Regions from separate parts of the Mesorhizobium sp. B2-8-1 genome, predicted to be linked through region 3. Evidence: predicted binding sites of a transcription regulator. Region 3 holds the regulator's gene; each other region holds the start of a gene.
The links. The regulator LexA, encoded in region 3, represses DNA repair genes until DNA is damaged. The targets are predictions, from matches to a motif close to TGTTCNNNNTGTGTTCNG.
Positions count from the first base shown of each region.

Region 1: the regulator LexA is predicted to act here: its motif matches at 2,092-2,109, upstream of FJ428_RS09245 (DNA recombination protein RmuC).
Region 2: the regulator LexA is predicted to act here: its motif matches at 1,403-1,420, upstream of parE (DNA topoisomerase IV subunit B).
Region 4: the regulator LexA is predicted to act here: its motif matches at 2,135-2,152, upstream of dinB (DNA polymerase IV).

Region 1 covers NZ_VFTX01000003.1:181,074-184,223, reverse strand. Annotated here, with positions in the region: gene truA (tRNA pseudouridine(38-40) synthase TruA) at 1-45, opposite strand, end outside; gene FJ428_RS09260 (N-acetyltransferase) at 63-569, opposite strand; gene fmt (methionyl-tRNA formyltransferase) at 566-1,501, opposite strand; gene def (peptide deformylase) at 1,508-2,038, opposite strand; gene FJ428_RS09245 (DNA recombination protein RmuC) at 2,142-3,150, shown strand, end outside.
Region 2 covers NZ_VFTX01000013.1:51,767-54,916, reverse strand. Annotated here, with positions in the region: gene parE (DNA topoisomerase IV subunit B) at 1-1,333, opposite strand, end outside; gene cpaB (Flp pilus assembly protein CpaB) at 1,569-2,495, shown strand; gene FJ428_RS27190 (type II and III secretion system protein family protein) at 2,612-3,150, shown strand, end outside.
Region 3 covers NZ_VFTX01000005.1:165,875-169,024, reverse strand. Annotated here, with positions in the region: gene kynU (kynureninase) at 1-345, opposite strand, end outside; gene FJ428_RS15320 (TetR/AcrR family transcriptional regulator C-terminal domain-containing protein) at 342-1,019, opposite strand; gene lexA (transcriptional repressor LexA) at 1,472-2,215, shown strand; gene FJ428_RS15310 (ComEC/Rec2 family competence protein) at 2,209-3,150, opposite strand, start outside.
Region 4 covers NZ_VFTX01000002.1:145,200-148,349, reverse strand. Annotated here, with positions in the region: gene FJ428_RS05010 (Gfo/Idh/MocA family oxidoreductase) at 1-3, shown strand, start outside; gene FJ428_RS05005 (sterol desaturase family protein) at 284-817, shown strand; gene dinB (DNA polymerase IV) at 865-2,106, opposite strand; gene FJ428_RS04995 (hypothetical protein) at 2,248-2,484, shown strand; gene FJ428_RS04990 (helix-turn-helix domain-containing protein) at 2,629-3,045, opposite strand.

The DNA.
Region 1 (3,150 bases), on a different contig from region 3:
AAACAGGCTGCCGTCATATTCGATGTCGAGGCGAAAACGCGGCATGCCGGGCGGCTATACGCCTAGGCGGCGAGTGCGGTGAAGGCTGAGGCGTAGACCAGCCGGCCGGTTTCGGGAGCGTCGCCCCAGGCCAGCGCCTGCAGCGCCTCGCCCTGGTATTCGCTCTCGAATCCTTCGGCGCGCGCGTGGCTGTAGCCGAAACGGCCGTAGTAGGTGGGGTCGCCCAGCACCACGGCCAGCATCTCGCCGGCGTCGCGCAGGCGAATGTGAGCCTCGCGGATCAGCGCGCCGCCAATGCCGGTGCCGTGAAAGGAGGGCTCCACCGCCAGCGGCGCCAGTGCCACCGCCGGGAAATCCTTGCCGCCGGTGCGGGCGAAAAGCCGCGAAAACAGGATGTGGCCAACCACTTGCCCGTCTTCTTCCGCCACCAGTTCGACAACGGCGTCGCCGCCGGAAACCAGCGCGTCAACCAGCCCGGCCTCCGCCTGCTGGCCGAAAGCGTGTTCCTCGACGAGGCGGATGGCCTCGCGATCCCGCGGCGTCGCCGCGCGTATCGACATCATGCTCATGACAATTTCATTCCTTTTTCGATCTTGGTCCCGCGCAGGAATTCTTGCGCGGCGGCGGGCCTTCCGCCCGCCCGTTGAACTTCGACCAGCCGGATCGCGCCCGCTCCGCAGGCGATCGTCAGGCGGTCGTCGAGAATTCCTCCCGGTTCGCCCACACCTTGCGCAAGCGTCGAGCGAAGCAGTTTCAGCCGTTCCACCCGGCCACCAATTTCAACCTCGCACCAGGCGCCGGGGAAGGGCGACAGGCCGCGAATGTTATTGTGGACTTCGGCCGCGGGTCGCGTCCAATCCACGTGCGTCTCGGATTTACCGATCTTTTTGGCATAGGTCACCCCCTCAATCGCTTGGGCGGTGAAGGCCAGGCCATTCCTTTCCAGCCGCGCCAGCGCTTCCACGATCAGTGCGGCGCTGACGCTCATCAATCGATCATGCAGATCGCCGGCGGTCATATCGGGTTCGATGACGCATTTTTCAACCAGCCCCACCGGGCCGGTGTCGAGGCCTTCTTCCATGCGCATGACCATCATGCCGGTTTCGCTGTCTCCCGCCATGATCGCCCGCTGGATGGGCGCCGCACCGCGCCACCGCGGCAACAGCGAGGCATGGCCGTTGATGCAGCCCAGTTGCGGCGCCTCAAGAACCGCCCTGGGCAAAAGCAGGCCATAAGCCACGACCACGCCGATATCAGCTTGCAGCGCGCGAAAAGCTGCCTGTTCGGCCCCGCCCTTGAGCGACGTCGGCGTGCGCGTCTCGATGCCCAGCCGTTCCGCCTCGCGCTGTACCGGCGACAGTGTCAGCTCAAGGCCGCGCCGGCCGGCGGCTCGCGGCGGCTGGGTGTAGACGGCCGCGACCTCATGTCCGGCATCGGCAATCGCGCGCAATGTCGGCACCGAAAACTCCGGCGTCCCCATGAAAATGACGCGAAGGGGCATTGTCCCCTATCCCACCAGCTTGCCCGGAGCCTTGTCCTTGGCCAGCTTCTTGAACTTCTTCACCACCATGTCGCGCTTCAGCTTCGAAATGTGGTCGATGAACAGCACGCCGTTGAGATGGTCGATCTCATGCTGCAGGCAGGTTGCCATCAGCCCCTCGGCCTCCATCTCCTGCAGCTTGCCGTCGCGGTCGAGATACTTGACCCGCACGGAAGCCGGGCGTTCGACCTCGGCATAATAGTCGGGAATCGACAGGCAACCTTCCTCGTAGACGGAGCGCTGGTCGGCGCTTTCCAGGATTTCGGGATTGATGAAGACATGCGGCGCCGGCGTCTCGTCCTCCTTGGCGAGGTCGATCACCAGCATGCGCAGCGGCTCGCCGATCTGGATCGCGGCCAGCCCGATGCCGGGCGCGTCATACATGGTCGCCAGCATGTCGTCGGCCAGTTTGCGCAAGGGCGCGTCGACGCGCTCCACCGGCTTGGAAACCTGGCGCAGGATGGGGTCGGGAAGGATGATGAGCGGCTTGATCGGCATGGCGTCTCACCTAAGACCTTGAATAAAGGGCGTCAACCGGTACGCCGGGGGATCGTTCACGTTTTGATCTGTGCTGGCCGGCCGAATCGTCTATGCTGTGTGCATGAACGACCTGACATCCATCCTTTCGGAACCTGTCGCCCGGCTTGGCGCGACCACGATCACGCTCGGCCATGCGCTGGCGTTCGGGGCCTTTGTGTTTCTTGGCCTGTTCGTGGCGCTTGTCGTCGCGCTGTGGCGCTCGGCCAAGGCGCGCGCCGTGGCCGCTGCCGAAGCCGCCGACCATGCCCGCGACGCCGAGGCGCGGATGGCCGGCATATTGCAAAGCCAAGCCGAGATGCAGGGCCGCATGGGCGCCATCGCGGAAGTCTTCGGCGCGCGGCAGGCGGAACTGACGCAATCGATCGGCCAGCGCCTCGATGCCATGACCGGCCGCCTCGGCCAGACCATGACCGAGCAAACCAAATCCACTCATGAGAGCCTGGCCAAATTGCAGGAGCGGCTGGCCGTCATCGACACCGCGCAAGGCAACATCCAGTCGCTCGCCGGCCAGGTCGTGCAATTGCAGGCGATCCTCTCCAATAAGCAGACGCGCGGCGCCTTCGGCCAGTCGCGCATGGAAGCGATCGTCGCCGACGGTCTGCCGCACGGCGCCTACGAGTTCCAGGCGACCTTGTCCAACGGCAGCCGTCCCGATTGCCTGGTGAAGATGCCCAACGGCGCGCCGGCGCTTGCCGTCGACGCCAAGTTTCCGCTGGAAGCCTGGAACGCCATCCGCGCCGCCGAAGGCGCCGAACAGCAGAAGGTCGCGTCGCAGGCCTTCCGCCGCGACATCGAGGTGCATGTCCGCGATATCGCGGATAAATATCTGATCCAGGGCGAGACGCAGGATACCGCCTTCATGTTCGTGCCGTCGGAATCGGTGTTTGCCGAGATCCACGAAAATTTCGAGGCGGTGGTGCAGAAGGCGCACCGCGCCCGCGTCGTCATCGTCTCGCCGTCGCTCCTGATGCTGTCGATCCAGGTCATCCAGGCGATCCTGAAGGATGCCCGTATGCGCGAGCAGGCACACCTGATCCAGGGCGAGGTGATCCGGCTGATGGAGGATGTTT
Region 2 (3,150 bases), on a different contig from region 3:
CCGCACTCTTGCGCGACACTTCCTTTTCCTGGCGGCGTCGTACCCGCTCGTCGGCGCGTGCGATAACCCATTCGAGCAGCTTCGACGCTTCCTGCGGATTGTCGGCCAGCCAATGGTCGAAAGGGTCGCGAATCGCCGTCTCGACGATACGGATCGCCTCGATCGTCGCCAGCCTGTCCTTGGTCTGGCCGACGAATTCAGGCTCGCGGATGAACACCGACAGCATGCCCGCCGCCGAGATCATGACATCCTCCGACGTGACGATCGAGGCGCGCTTGTTGCCGACGAGGTCGGCATAGGCGCGCAGGCCGCGCGTCAAGACGTTGCGGAAGCCGGCCTCGTGGGTGCCACCTTCGCCGGTCGGGATGGTGTTGCAGTAGGAGTTGATGAAGCCGTCGCCGCCGAACCAGGTCACTGCCCATTCCAGCGAGCCATGGCCGCCTTGCCTGTCGCTCTTGCCGGCGAAGATTTCGCGCGTCACCTGGAATTCGTCGCCAAGCGACGCTTTCAGATAGTCCTTGAGGCCGCCGGGAAAATGGAATTCGGCCTTGGCCGGAGTGGTGTCCTTTTCCTTGATCAGGGAGGGATCGCAGGTCCAGCGGATTTCGACGCCGCCGAACAGATAGGCTTTCGAGCGCGTCATGCGGTAGAGCCGCGCCGGTTCGAACGCGGCGCCCTTGCCGAAGATCTGCTCGTCGGGGTGGAAACGGGTCCTGGTGCCGCGCCGGTTGTGAACTTCGCCAAGATGCTCGAGGCCGCTGACCGGAATGCCGCGCGAGAAGCGCTGCCGGTAAAGTTGCCGTCCGCGCGCGACTTCGACTTCGAGATGATCCGACAGCGCATTGACCACAGAGACGCCGACGCCGTGCAGGCCGCCCGAGGTTTCATAGACCTTGCTATCGAACTTACCGCCCGAATGCAGCGTCGTCATGATCACTTCGAGCGCCGGCTTCTTGAACTTCGGATGCGGATCGACGGGAATGCCGCGGCCATTGTCGGTGACGGTGAGAAAGCCGTCAGCCGAAAGCTCGACATCGATGAATGTGGCATGGCCGGCAACCGCCTCGTCCATCGAGTTGTCGATGACCTCGGCGAACAGATGGTGCATGGCCTTGTCGTCGGTGCCGCCAATATACATGCCCGGACGGCGCCGCACCGGCTCCAGGCCTTCGAGTACCTCGATATCGGCGGCGCTGTAGCCCTCTGAGCCGTCACGAGACGCCGCCGGACGCTTGGCTGCCGCCTGCGCCAGCGGATCGGCCGGACGCGCCGGTGTGCGAACCGGTTGCGGCTGCTTCTCCAGATTGCCGAAAAGATCGTTGTTGTCGTCCATGCCTGCCATAGAGCCCAAGCTGCGAATCACCCGCCGATACTGCCACGCTTTTCAGCGCCAAGCGACGGAGGTTCCTGTTACGTTCGGGGATTAACCCCCTCTTATCCTAAAACCATTCGATAACCAAGCCGGCGGAAATCAGGCGGATAGCCAGCGAGAAGATTCCTGATTCTTTAACAATGCCGCCTAGCGTGAGCCAACATAACAAGAAACTACGGGCATCAGGGGTTTGGGCGTGAGGGGCAAGGCCATAACGATGATCGGCATCGCCGCCGTTTTCGGCGCGCTCTCGATCTTTGCCGCGGATTTCTGGGTCAAGCGCCAGGCCAGGGCCGACGCCGAGGAGAAAACCGCGTCGATCGCGGCGCCCGCCGCGCCGACGGTCGAATTCAAGACCATCGTGGTGGCGAATGCACCGTTGCGGTACGGCATGGATCTCGACCGCGCGAAACTCAGCGAAATTCCGTGGCCGCAGGATTCGCTGCCGCAGGGCGCCTTCGCCACCATCGATGGACTGCTCGGGGACGGCAACCGCGTGGTGCTGTCGCCGATCGAGGTCAACGAACCGGTGCTGCTTACAAAGCTGTCCGGCCCGAATGGCCGCGCCACGCTCTCCAACATGCTGACGCCCGGCATGCGGGCCGTCACCATCCGCACCGACGAGATCGCGGGCGTCGGCGGCTTCGTCACGCCGGGCGACCGGGTCGATGTCGTGCTGACGCGCGATGCCGGCGAAATCCAGGAAGTGGCCAAGAATGCGCAAGGCGCCGCCGGTTCGACCATCACCTCAGAGATCGTCGTTGCCGACGCGAAGGTACTGAGCGTCGGGCAGGGCGCCGACGAGCGCCAAACGACGCCGCAGGTGGCCAATTCCATAACCATCGAGGTGACCACCGAAGGCGCGCAGAAAGTGGCGCTGGCCCGCACTGTCGGCACGCTGTCGCTGTCGCTTCGCTCCGCCAGCGAGGGCGGCGAGGGCAAGGACGGTGTCACCACCATCTCCTCCTTTGGCGGATCGGTGGCGGGCAAGGCGCAGGCCGCGGCCGGCTCGCTGTTCGACGCCATGGCAAAGGAGCCTGAGAAGCCGAAATTCAAGACGGTCATCGTGACGCGTGGAACGACGGCCGAGGAATATCAGGTTCCTGCGCGGGACCAGAAATAGGAATATCAGGTTCCTGAGTGGAACCAGAGCAGGACCGGTGGGGACCGGACGGGACGGGAACAATGTTCAGGCAACTTCAATATCGAACGACAGGCCGGTTGCACGTCGCGCAGGCGATGGCGATGGCGGTGACGATGGCGGCGGCCGGCATCTTCGCCGGCCCGGCCAGGGCGGACAACGACATCGTCTATGTCTCGGCGACCAAGAACGCCTCGATCAAGGTCGCCAAGGGCAAGCCAAAGACGATCATGACGAGCGCGGCCTTCTACCAGATCGTCATCGGCGATCCGGAGATCGCCAACGTCAACCCGTTGACCGACAAATCCTTCTATGTGCTGGGCAACAATCTCGGCACCACTGGCATTGCGCTGTTCGACGAGAACAAGCAGCTCGTCGGCACCGTAGACATCGAAGTGACGCTCGATACCGACCAGTTGGCCGACACCATCCGCGCCAGCGTGCCGGACGCCAAGATCAAGGTCGGCTCCGCCAATGGGCGTGTCGTGCTGTCGGGCGAGGCGGATGACGCGGTCGCCGCCGAAAAGGCCAACAAGATCGCCACCCGCTTCTCCGGCAATGAGGAGGTGATCAATTCGGTCAACATCTCGTCCTCGCAGCAGGTCCAGCTCAATGTCCGCTTCGTCGAGATCAACCG
Region 3 (3,150 bases):
CCGCATCCCGAGTGCCGCATGCAGCACCTTGTAGATGTTGATCGAGGTGGTATCGCAGACCACCGTCTGGCCGGCGGCGGCCCCGATCAGGCGCCCGAGTTGGTCGCCGAGTTCGACCGGCATGTCGAACCAGCCGGCGGTGTTCCAGGCGCGGATGAGATCCTGCGCCCACTCCTGCGTGGCGGCCTTCTGCAGCTCGCCGAACACGGCTGGCGAAGCGGCGCCCAGCGAATTGCCGTCGAGATAGATCACCCCCTGGGGCAAGGTGAAGCGGTCACGCATGGCACGCAGCGGATCCGCGGTGTCCATTGCCTCGATCGCTGCGAGATCGGGAATTTTGCTCATGGTCGCGATGTTCCTCGGTGAGAAGAGCGCCCTGGAAACGGGCCGGCTGTTTTGCCGCCCGGGCAAGGGCTGGCCGCATAGAGGCGCAAGAACAGGGTGAACGCCCGGTTCGATCTTTGCTCGATTTCCGCCCGAGGCAGTTCCTCGAGCACCCCAACGATCCGGCGAACCTGGAGATCGCCGATCAAAAGACTGATGTAGATGTCGGCGGCTTCGGCAGGATCGTCACAGGCGATCGGGCCGGCCCGACTTGCGGTTCGAAGCAGGTCGCCAACAAGCGGCATTATGGTATTGCGGCCGAATTGCGCGATCGATTGGCCAAGCGTGCCTGTATCGTTGACGTCGCCGGCCGCGGCGCGATTGAGCGCCACCGCCTTGTCGCCCGTCACGAGGGTCAGCAGGACTGGCCCGAGCAAGTTCAGGGTTTCGAGCGGATCGCGCGCCTGGTGAAGGGCGTCCTCCAGCAGCTTCCTTGCCTCTCCCGCATTGGCTTCGATCAAGGATCGAAACAGGGTCTGCTTGTTGCCGTACCAGTTGTAGAGGGTTTCGTTCGAGGCCGATGCCCGCTTGGCGATAGCAAGCAGGGAGGCGCTCTTGTAGCCGGCTTCCCGGAGCACCGCATAGGCGGCCTCCTCTATCCGTTCGCGTCGCGCGGCCTGCTTCGGCGTGGTCATTGGTGTTCCTCTTCGAAAACCGTACATTATTATACGGTTTCGTCAAGCGAACGAACGAACGCAGCCCGTCGCGACCAGTGGTGGTGTCTGGCCGTTTTCCGGCGGAAGTTGGCATTTTGGTTTCGTTTCGTTCACGAGCCGCAGGGGTTTCTAATCCGCCCAAACGCACCCCGCACCTGCCGGTCACCCAGCTTGCAGGCTTGTGCCAAGAGTGGAGACCGGTCGGGCCACAGGCCATTAACCAAAATAGTTTCAAAGGGCCCGGGAGCGCATTGACGACGGACCGCGCTGGCAGGATGCTGGCTGCGGGAGGGCATTTCGTTTCCGTCGCCTTAACAAATTCATTAAACTTTAAATGGTTGCGGAACACAACTGGAACAGATAGTGTTTGTTCTGGGTTTGTTTTCTGATTCTGGTTCCAGACCCTTCGTGCAATGCCTTTGGGGGCCGCCATGCTCACGCGCAAGCAACATGAACTCTTGATGTTCATCCATGAACGGCTGAAGGAAAGCGGCATTCCGCCGTCCTTCGACGAGATGAAGGAAGCGCTGGACCTCGCCTCCAAGTCGGGAATTCATCGGCTGATCACGGCGTTGGAGGAGCGCGGCTTCATTCGCCGCCTGCCCAACCGGGCGCGCGCGCTGGAGGTGCTGCGCCTGCCGGACTCGATCGCGCCGGGTCTTAACGCGGCAAAGAAGTTCTCCCCGAGCGTCATCCAGGGCAGCCTCGGACAGGGCAGCAGCCCTAGCCGGCAGATCAAGCCGGCGACGTCTTCGCGTCTGCCCGCTGCCGGCAATGACGACGATGCGGTTTCAGCGGTGTCGATCCCGGTCATGGGTCGCATCGCAGCGGGTGTGCCGATCGACGCCATCCAGCATCAGACGCATTCCATTTCAGTGCCGCCTGACATGATCATGGGCGGCGAACACTATGCGCTGGAGGTCAAGGGCGATTCGATGATCGAGGCCGGCATTTTCGACGGCGACACGGTCATCATCCGCAATGCCGACACCGCAAGTCCCGGCGAGATCATCGTGGCCCTGGTGGACGAGGAGGAAGCAACGCTGAAGCGCTTCCGCCGAAAGGGTGCTTCGATTGCGCTCGAGGCTGCCAATCCGGCCTATGAAACACGTATTTTCGGACCGGACAGGGTCAAGGTGCAAGGCAAGCTGGTCGGCCTGATCAGGCGCTACTGAGCGGGGTCGGCGGTGGGCTTTTCGGGTTTACGGTAAGGCGGCAGTCCCCTTGCCTCGCGTGAGAATTTCCGCTGTTCGTGCCAAGGCCGATATGGCCTGTCGACGGCAAAGCTGACCCGTGCCGGTGCCGTCGCCGATTGCTGGTCGAAGAAGACGGCGGCACTTCCCTTACGAGCGAGCTGCCGCTTGGTGATGACGAGAACCAGCGGATTGTGGCAGGGATCGTAGCCCGCGGGGTCGTTGATGACGATCAGATCCGCATAGGAGCAGGCCCTCCAGGCGTCCTTGCGATCCTCCACCTGCGCGATGATCGCCCCCGAGGTATGCCGGGCCATGCACAGGCCCGTGAAGCAATAGAAAGGCGCTCCCGCCGGAAGTTGCGCGGGATCGAAGATGTCGAACTGTCGGTCTCCGCTGTCGAACAGTTCCGGCGCAGCGATGGTTTCGGACTTCAGCGCGCGTTTCCAATTATCGACGGTGAATTCGTTCGGGCGCGCCCGGTTGATCGCGAGCTCGCCGCCGCCGATCGGCAACGCCACCAGGCGGGCATCCTCCGAAATCAGCACGTCCGGCGTGCGCGTGTCCGAGACGGTCAACAGGCCGGCGAGCGCGAAGGGAAGTGCCGCCAGCCGCAGCCATGTCGTGGCCATCGTCGCGATGACCAGGGCGATCGCCACCAGAAGGACGGATTGCTGCGAAATCAACCCGACCGCGTCGACCGGCGAGCGTTGCGAGATCCATCCTGATATGGCGATCATCGCGGCCAGTCCCTTGCCCATCAGATAAAGGGATGGTCCATCGAACCCGAACGGCATCAGCAGCGCGCTGGCAACCGCAAGGAACATCACGACAGAAACGATCGGCATGACGGCAAGATTGGCGAACAGGCTGAGCGGCGACACGCGCTGGAAATGCCAGATGGCGAAAAGCGCCGT
Region 4 (3,150 bases), on a different contig from region 3:
TGAGGGTGTGCCATCCAATGTGACATCGCGGCCACGCCCGACGGTGCCGCGCGGTTGACGGCGATCAAGAGTTGGCCGTCCATTCGGGACCGCGCTGTGTTCCGCCATTTTTCAAGCCCGTTGCGAGGCTGGTTTCGAAGGCAACAGCCGGTTGACTGGCTTCCAAATCGTTGCCGCCGACCTTGCGCGAGGTGATTGCGACGCTATGTCAGGCGCATCCGCGTTGCTCCCCGCCCGCGCATTCGGCAATCTGTCGCTTCTTCGGCGTTGAAGGCTTGCTCCGATGGAACTCGGTCTCATTGGATACTACAGCGACTTCGTGGTTTACCCCCTGGCGATCGCCCTGCTGGCTGTGGCCGGGCTTATCGAGGCCGGCGAAGAGAGCGCGCCAGGCTGGCTGGCGACGGCGCTGGCGTGCCTGTGTCTGTGGACGCTGATCGAATACGTCATGCACCGCTTCGTCCTTCACCACATTCCCTGGATCAGGGATCTGCACGCCCGCCATCATGTCGAGGAGCGCAGTCCGGTGGGCACGCCGACCTGGCTCAGCCTCGGCGTGCATGCGCTTGTCGCGTTCTTTCCCGTATGGATGGTCTCGGATTTCGCGGTCGCCAGCGCGGCGAGCTGCGGGCTGATGCTGGGCTACCTATGGTACGTCAGCATCCACCATGTGATCCATCACTGGCATCCCACTCATCCGAGCTATCTCTACACGCTGAAGCGCCGCCACGCGCTGCATCATCATGTCGACGAAAACGTCAATTTCGGCGTGACGTCGCTGTTCTGGGATCGGGTCTTCGGCACGATGCGGCTCTGAAGCCAACTGGTGTGCGCCATTCGGGAAGCGCAGACAGCCATTCCCGCTTACAATTCCTTCTGCGCCAATTCCCTGAACTCGTCGGGCACCGAGCGGGCCGCCTCCAGCGCCACGGTGCCGTAGCCGACGGCCTGTTTGCCGAAACGCTCGCGGATCTTGTCGATGGCGCGGTCGGCGCCGAAGCGTGCGAGGCCCTTCCTGGTGCCGGGGCGGCGCTTTTCGTCGGCGAGGCCGAGCGGCAGTTCGAGCTGCAATTCGGCACTTTCCTCCAGATGCGAGACCGAGATCGCCAGCAGCGAAATCGTCCTGTCATGCGGATGATCGGCAAGCACGCCCCGCACCAGGTCTGTCGCGATCTCGGCCAGCATCACCGTCGCCGAGATCGGCTGGTCGAGCGTGATCGAGCGGGTGACGGCGCTGAGGTCGGCGAAGCGCACGCGCACCGTCACCGTGCGGCCGGGGCGCGCCTTGGCGCGCAGCCGGCTGGCGACCCGGTCGGCCAGATGCAGCAGGACGGGGATGTAGACGCATTCCAGTGCCGGCTTGCGGCCAAGCGCCGACTGGGCACCGGCCGAATGGGCGCGGCGACGTGTTTCCAATTTGCGCGGATCGCGGTTCCACGACAAGGCGGCAAGCTTTTCGCCGGCGGCAGGGCCGAGCAGCCGCGCCAGCGCGCCGCTGTGCGTCCTGGCCAGTTCGCCGATTGTCTGGACGCCGATCTCGGCCAGCCGCGCGCTGGTCGCCGGGCCGACGCCCCACATCAGGGAGACCGGCAGGTCATGCAGGAAGGCGATCTCGGTGCCGGGCTCGACCACCACCAGCCCATCGGGCTTGGCCACCTGCGAGGCGATCTTGGCCAGGTGCTTGGTGCGCGCCACGCCGATCGAGATCGGCAGGCCGAGTTCGCTTCGCACGCGGCGGCGAATGGTCGAGGCGATCTCCCGCGGCTGGCCGAACAGATGCGTGCAACCGGCGACATCGGCGAAGGCCTCGTCGATGGAGATGCGCTCGACCAGCGGCGTGAAATCGTCGAGCACCTTCATCGCGGCGTCGCCGAGCCGCTGGTAGTCGCGGAAATTTCCGCCGACGAAAATCAACTGCGGGCAGAGCTCGCGCGCCTTGCGCCCCGGCATGCCGCCGCGCACGCCGAAGGCGCGGGCTTCGTAGGAGGCGGCGAGCACGACGCCGCCGCCGACCGCGATCGGCTTGCCGCGCAGCGAGGGGTCGAGAAGCTGCTCGACCGAGGCGTAGAAAGCGTCGAGATCGGCATGCAGGATGGTGGGCTCCATCCCCGGTTCCTCGCGACGTTGTAGAGTATGGAACATAAAGAGAACAAACATTGCTCGCTGTCAAGCGAGGTCGCGATCCGCCGGAACATTGTCGCTCACAATCGCGTTGACGGCCGAAGGGCGCCGCGTGCGGAGGCTGGCATGGGCAACTTTGAAATGATCGATCTGGTTTGCGTCGTCAACGCCTGCTCGACCGACCGCGCCGCGGGGCGGCTGGTTTCGATGGCCAAGGCCGTGGAGGAATTGCGGGTGCTGACCGGCGATTTCGTCTCGGCCGACGAAACAGTCGCGAATGCGCTGAGTGAAGTCGCGCTGCAGTGCGGCTGCGCCGTGCTGTTCGATGAGCAGGCGGGCGCCGACATATTGCGCACGCCATAGCTCGTCGCCGGCGTGCTGCAATGCATCACGCAACCGTTCCAATTGCTTGTTTTTGCGCTATTCCGAACAGAGGGCCGTGACGCGCTTTCTGAGGCGCGTTGCCTGTGCGGGTCGTTGTCCCCGAGGCCGCCTTGGCGACATCCATCAACCGAGATGCTCCGCCCGCAGCGCCTGCTTGAGGCGCTCCAGCGCCGGCTCGCCGTCGGCAGCGAGCTTATCGGCGATCCTTGCCAGATCATCGTCGGCCTTGCGGTGCTTGCTGCCCCAGGCGCCGAGCGTGGCCAGCACGGGCACAAGGTCGATGCCGGCCTCGGTCAGGCGATAGATCGCCTTCAGCCCATGCGTGGGATCACCGCTGCGGGTGAGGATACCTTCGTCCTGCAATGTCTGGAGGCGCTCGGCCAGCGTACGCGAGGAAATGCCCTCATCGGATTGCAGGAATTCGCGAAAGTGCTTTTTTCCGGCGAAGACCAGGTCGCGGATGATGAGCAGCGTCCAGCGGTCGCCGAGCAGTTCGAGCGACAGGTTGATGGGGCAGCCAGACCGGTCCTGTGTCGACATGTGTATGGTTCCATTTTTAAATCGCTTTACTATTGACATCGTTTTCATCTCAGGTCAATAGTTCCAAATGTAAACCATCGGCAACCGTGCCGGCCGGACGGGTAA